2 regions of the Alteromonas sp. CyTr2 genome follow, and region 1 is predicted to be linked to the other one. Evidence: predicted binding sites of a transcription regulator. Region 1 holds the regulator's gene; the other holds the start of a gene.

Evidence for each region. Region 1 encodes FliA, which starts transcription of late flagellar genes. Its sites were predicted from a motif close to CTAAAGNTNNNNNNNNNNNNGCCGATA; they were not measured.
Region 2: a site for FliA is predicted at 1,582-1,608, ahead of pomA (flagellar motor protein PomA). Genes of this name have one in related genera too.

The regions. Positions count from the first base shown of each region.
Region 1 is NZ_CAMZMZ010000005.1:106,766-110,184, reverse strand. It holds gene QME20_RS05025 (protein phosphatase CheZ) at 1-590, opposite strand, end outside; gene cheY (chemotaxis response regulator CheY) at 625-1,008, opposite strand; gene QME20_RS05015 (RNA polymerase sigma factor FliA) at 1,045-1,776, opposite strand; gene QME20_RS05010 (MinD/ParA family protein) at 1,773-2,639, opposite strand; gene flhF (flagellar biosynthesis protein FlhF) at 2,645-3,419, opposite strand, start outside.
Region 2 is NZ_CAMZMZ010000013.1:15,274-18,692, forward strand. It holds gene QME20_RS09100 (flagellar motor protein MotB) at 1-770, opposite strand, end outside; gene pomA (flagellar motor protein PomA) at 770-1,531, opposite strand; gene xseB (exodeoxyribonuclease VII small subunit) at 1,942-2,184, shown strand; gene QME20_RS09115 (farnesyl diphosphate synthase) at 2,214-3,104, shown strand; gene dxs (1-deoxy-D-xylulose-5-phosphate synthase) at 3,137-3,419, shown strand, end outside.

The DNA of each region.
Region 1 (3,419 bases):
ATGGTAAGCATGTTAACTAAGCTGTCTTCCACTTCTTTAACCAAGTCGATAACGCGGCGAATAACCTGACCAGTTAAGTCTTGATAACCTTGAGCCATCAATACTTCTGTAAGTAACTGTGTAAGTTTAGCTGACTGTGCCGAACCTTCTTCCAACAATTCGTCTAAGTCTGCGCATAAAGCCTTGAATTCACCCAACTCTATTTGGCGATTCATCAGCTTCTTCCACTCAGGCATAACCTTTTCGATGCGCGCCGACAGCATTTCAGCTATAGGCATGCTCGCTTCAACGGCATCCATAGTAGTATTAGCAGCTTTTTCAGTTTCTTCAATTACGTAGGTTAGGCGGGATTGTGCATCGGGAATATCATCGGTCGCGAGATTTTTAATGCGGTCGTCTATTTGGAAATTATTCAGCGCGTCATGGAGCTGACGCGTCAGTTTCCCTACTTCGGCAAATAACTCAACGTTTTCTTTCATTGAGGCCGCTTCTAATAGGGCATTGGCTGAAGCGTTGTCACCCTCTTCAAGGTAGGTGACAAGCTGTTTTGCTTCTTCCAACGAAATTGGAACGTTTACATTCGTTGACATCCAGTAAACCTCATTTCTCTGGTGAGCGTCTGGATCAACCTAAACGTTCGAATATTTTATCTAATTTTTCTTTAAGTGTTGCTGCAGTGAACGGCTTAACAACGTAGCCATTAACACCTGCTTGCGCGGCGGCAACAATTTGCTCTTTCTTCGCTTCAGCAGTAACCATAAGCACTGGTAGGTGCTTGAGCTTGTCATCGGCTCTAATCGCGCGAAGCAAGTCAATACCCTGCATACCAGGCATGTTCCAATCGGTAACTACGAAATCGAAATCACCTTGCTGCAACATAGGCAATGCAGTACTTCCGTCATCCGCTTCCTGGATGTTGGAAAAACCCAAATCTTTAAGTAGGTTTTTGATGATACGTCTCATGGTAGAAAAATCATCGACCACGAGAATTTTCATGCTTTTGTCCAAAATAGCCTCCAGTGAGGGGTTAATTGTTATTAATTTCTATTCTTCGTCAGCTTGCCACGACTTCATTCGTGATTTGAGTTTTAACATGGCCTGACTGTGAATTTGACTGACTCTCGATTCACTTACATCAAGAACCTCACCAATTTCTCTTAGGTTCAGCTCTTCATCATAATACAGCGAAAGAACAATCGCTTCTCTTTCAGGTAATGTCGTAATTGCATGGGCAAGCGCTTTTTGGAAAGCGCCTTGCATTAAATCTTCCAGTGGTGCGTCGCTACCTCGATTTTGCTCTGTCGAAATAACATCTTCTGACACACCTAAATCTTCAATACCTACCAGCTTTCCGGCATTTACTTCATTAAGCATTTGGTGATAGTCCTGCAAGCTTACATTAAGCTTATCAGCAATATCAGAATCTCTAGCATCGCGGCCTGTTTCGCTTTCTACTTGCGAAATTGCTTCAGTGATCGCTCGGCCATTTCGATGAACTGAACGCGGTGTCCAATCCCCTTTGCGAATTTCGTCTAGCATAGCACCGCGAATGCGAATGCCGGCAAACGTTTCAAAGCTGGCTCCTTTTGAACCATCAAAGTTTCGCGCGGCTTCTAATAATCCAATCATGCCTGATTGAATTAAATCGTCTACAAGAACACTAGCCGGCAATCGCGCTATCAAGTGATGCGCTATACGCTTAACCAATGGCGCATGTCTTTCGACTAACTGCGCTTTATCGGTTTGTTGTTGATAAGCGGCTGCCTTGCTGTTCAACGCTGACTTCCTACGGCTTTTTCTGCAACTAATTGTTCAATGAAAAACTCTAAATGGCCACCTGGCTGCGCTGGAATAGGCCATGTTAAGGCTTTACTCGCCAACTGTGTTATTGCAACGGCTGCCGGTGAACCTGGGTAAGCATCGACAATGGCTGTTTGTTTACGCACTGCTTTACGAATGTTCTCGTCAAACGGTACTGTCGCCACTAATTCTAGTGCAACATCTAAAAAACGCCCTGTCACTTTGCTTAATTTACTAAATAGCTCTTGGCCTTCTCGCACGTCGCGCACCATATTAGCCACAACTTTGAAGCGGAAAACACCGTGCTCTCTATTCAGAATTTTTATCAATGCATACGCATCTGTCAATGAAGTAGGCTCGTCACACACAACGACCATGATGTCTTGTGAGGCTTTTGAAAAGCTCAACACCATGTCTGAAATACCTGCCGCTGTATCAACGATTAGCACGTCAATTTGCGAGCGCAGCTCACTAAAGGCACGAATTAGGCCAGCGTGTTGCGTTGGCGACAATTCTGCCATCGACTGCGTGCCTGATGTGGCAGGGGCGATCTTTATTCCGTGCGGACCGGTCACTAATACTTCATCAAGTGTACATTCGCCGGAAAGCACGTGGGATAAGTTTTTCTCAACACGCAAACCTAACATAACGTCTACGTTAGCAAGACCGAGGTCCGCATCGAGAACCATTACACGTTTACCTTGCTTCGCCATGGCGATAGCGGTGTTCAATGTAATGTTTGTTTTACCTACGCCACCTTTGCCACCGGTGACGGCGATTACTTTGATTAACCGTGATTGCTTCATTTTTCTTAAGCTACTCGCTTGGTCGTCAATCATACTGCTTATGCTGTTTTAATTGCGTTGTTACCACTAGTATGATTCAAACCGTACTTTTTATAAAGCTTTGCAGCAGCGGAAACCAAAGATTTCGCTTCTGCAATCTTAATGTCTTCAGGTACTTTTTGACCATCGGTGACATAACTAACCGGTAATTGGTATTCAACCGCTGCACTAAGCACCTCTCCTAAAGAGTAGCACTCATCTAACTTTGTGAAAATACAGCCACTTAGTTCAATATCATCATACGCTTGAATGATTCTCTGCAAAGCAGGATATTGCGTATTTGCTTGCGCTACCAAATATTTTTTAACATTTGGCATTTGTCCGTTATCAAACTGCTTAATTTGTTTAATTAATCGACTGTCTCTTTGACTAAATCCAGCCGTATCAATCAATACTAGTCGCTTATGACGAAGTTGGAATAATAAATCCGCAAGTTCTTCACTAGTCTGCGCTTTTCTCACCGTGCAGCCAATAATCTTTCCGTATGTCGCTAGCTGCTCATAGGCGGCAATTCTATACGTATCGATGGTAATCATCGCAACCGACTCTGCACCGTATTTTTGCGCATAGCGGGCAGCAAGTTTCGCAACGGTAGTTGTTTTACCGGTACCTGTTGGTCCTACTAATGCAACAGCACCTTGTGCGCTAAGTATATCGTTTCCTGTCACATTTATGCGATTAGCCAATAGGTTAAGAAGATATACCCATGCATCTCGTTCGTTGTAATGTGACGGCGTATAGCTAATAAGCTGTTTCGCTAACGCGTTGCTTAAC
Region 2 (3,419 bases), on a different contig from region 1:
AACCCTGGCGCGGTCCGCATGGCTTCAGCGACCGCTACAGCGCGCTGCGCTGACAAGTCCCAATTAGAACGATAGAGTTCATTAGCAATATGCTGACCGTCACTGTGCCCTGAAATTTCGATTTCTCCAGGCACATCCGCCAACAGCGTACCGATTTTTCTCAACACCGGTTGGAATTGGGGCTGCAAAAAGGCTGAGCCCGCCGAGAAGGAACCGTTCTCACGAATTCGAATGGTTAACTGCTGACCCAACGATTCCATTTCCACCGAACCATCTAGAATTTGTTTTTCTAATTGCTGCGCTACTTTTTTCATCAGTTCAGCCATTTGCGACTGATCGGTGCTTTGCTCAGCCGATGAAGACGACTCAGTAGCCGTTTGTTGAGATTGTCCGCCACGCTGCTCGCCGCGCTGCTTCTGCCTTCCGCCGGCAGAGTCTTCGTTACCAGCCTGAAATTCCAGCATTTGTTGGGTCATTTCGTTGGTTTGCTGCTGAATGGACTCAATAGGCGTAGGGTCAGGCTTGCCAGGTCGAAACTCCATTGCAATAACACTGGTACCCTTTGGAATATCTTTTACTTCAATTTTATTTTGCACACCAAAAGCAAACTTCATAGAGCCCGCAATTTGTTTAAACTTCAGTACGTCCATTTCCGAAAACGAAAGTAGCAGTACAAAGAAGCACATAAGCAACGACATCAGGTCTGCGAAGGTTCCCATCCAGGCTGGAAGCCCCTCGGGGGGACATTTTGGGCATTCTTCTTCGGCCATTACTCTTCCTCTGCGCTTCCGCGTTTACTCGCCGCAAGGTAGTTCTTTAATACCCCTTCGATAACACGTGGGTTCTGGCCGTCGGCAATACCCACAATACCGTCAAGAACAAGACTCTGGTTTAACTTCTCTTCACCGGCTCTTACCGCCAGTTTAAAGGCAATTGGCAAACACACGACGTTGGCAAAAAAGGCACCATAAAGCGTGGTTAATAGCGCTACCGCCATGGCAGGGCCGATGGCTTTAGGGTCATCCATGTTTGAAAGCATGGCAACCAGACCGATCAAAGTACCAATCATACCCATCGCTGGTGCTACGTCACCCATTCCTTTAAATATAGAAGCGCCGAACTCATGCCTTTCCGTTGTCATAGAAATATCTTTAGCTAACGTTTCTCTCACCACTTCAATGTCGTGACCGTCCACCAGCATGTCCACACCCTTCTGCATGAACTCATTTGAAATTTCCGCTTCTTCTAATGCCAGAAATCCGCCTTTTCGTGCAGCGTCTGCCATTTCAACAATCTTTTCGATAAGCTCTTCAGGCGTTTCGATTTTGAACATGAATGCTTTGCCAGCAACTTTACCCGCACTGAAGAATTGGCCCAACGTAAACTGAGATAGGACAACAAATAGTGTTCCCCCGAATACAATAAGTATTGATTGCACGTCGATGAACATGCCCAAGCTGCCGCCCAGAATCATAGCCATCACTATGAAACCAATGGCGCCCAACATACCTATGACGGTTGCTAAATCCACTCACTCTTCCCCATTTATGCGCAGTCAGTGCTGTTAGTGTACAAATACCCTATCGGCAAAAGATAGAAATACTAAAACGACATTATTGAAAAATATCACATTTATTTGTTTATTATGAAGTAGGTTCTATGCAAAAGCGCAGCTTTGTCTTTTTTCTAAACTAAAATACCTAGCGCTTTTTCAGCTCCTTACTTTTTCCTTCACAGTAAATAACACGGTTACTTCTGAAAGGTTAGTGAACCCTGCATCGAATATAGCACAATTTGCTTGTATGTTGCCTTTTGAACTGGATGAAAAAAAAGCTATGTTACTGTGATATAGGCGATATACGGACAAACCATTTGACCCTTGTGCAACCCTCGGTTAATGTGCGCGGTATACGTATTTTGGCCACTATATTGAGTGTTTTTATGACGACAGAAAAAGCATCAGCGTCTTTTGAAGAAACTTTATCAGAACTAGAAGCTATCGTTAACGAAATGGAAAGCGGTGATCTGCCTCTTAATAAAGCACTAGAAAAATTTGAGCGCGGTATAGCACTTTCCCGCCAAGGCCAACAATCTCTTGAAAACGCCGAGCAAAAAGTAAAGATACTGCTCAGTGAACAAGGCGAAGAAACGCTCCATCCTCTTCCTGAAAGTGAACAGCCATAAATCGTTCATTTTTAACTAACAGGCAATCTATGAATTTTTCTGCTTTGCATCAGCAAGTTAAACAGCAAACTGATGCATCTCTTCTTACATTAATTGACGAATTACCCGATTACGCGCCGCGCTTGAAAGACGCAATGCGTCACGCCTTACTTGCTGGCGGTAAACGGATGCGGCCACTACTTGTTCAAGTAGTAGGTAACACCCTAGACGTGCCCAAAAAAGACCAAATGGCTATTAGTATGGCCATTGAATGTGTGCACGCCTACTCGTTAGTCCACGACGATTTACCAGCCATGGACGACGACGACTTGCGCCGCGGTATGCCAACCTGCCATATTGCCTTTGATGAGGCTACCGCTATTTTAGCTGGCGATGCGCTGCAGGCACTTGCATTTACAGTGTTAGCTGATGCGCCATTAAGCACGTATGCTGAAACAAAGCGTAGCCAGTTACTGTCTGTACTTGCGAAAAGTGCGGGTTACATAGGTATGTGCGGTGGGCAAGCTATCGATTTAGCCAGCACCGGCAAAACCATCTCGCTAGAAGAACTAAAACAGCTGCATAGATTGAAAACCGGTGCATTGTTAAAAGCCTGCGTTGAAATGGTCGCCATTGTTAGTGAAGGCTTACTGCCTCAAACTAAAATTGACTTAATGGCTTATGCCGCGGATATTGGGCTAGCTTTCCAAGTTCAAGACGATATTTTAGATGTGGAAGGCAGTAGCGAAAAATTAGGTAAGCCCGCGGGGTCAGACGAAGCGTTAGGGAAAAATACCTTTCCAGCCAAACTTGGTATTACAGGCGCTAAACAAGAATTAGAAATGCTTCACGATAATGCACTTCAAGCATTGGCGCGTTTACCCTACAATACTGACAGTTTAATTGCGTTTAGCGAGCTTTTGGTAAAACGCGACCATTAGCCACGCGCCATGTTGAAAAAGATAATAAGTACATGAGTTTAGATCTCCAACATTACCCAACGCTTGCGCTTGCGCAAACACCCGATAAATTGAGGCAGTTGCCCCAAGACAAATTACGCGAGCTCGCCGATGAGTTGCGTGAGTACTTACTTAACAGCGTAAGCCAAACTAGTGGGCACTTTGCATCTGGTTTAGGCACAGTGGAACTGACCGTCGCTTTGCACTATGTGTACGACACCCCCTTCGATCGACTGCTGTGGGATGTAGGTCACCAAGCTTATCCGCACAAAATCCTTACAGGTCGTGCAGAGCGCA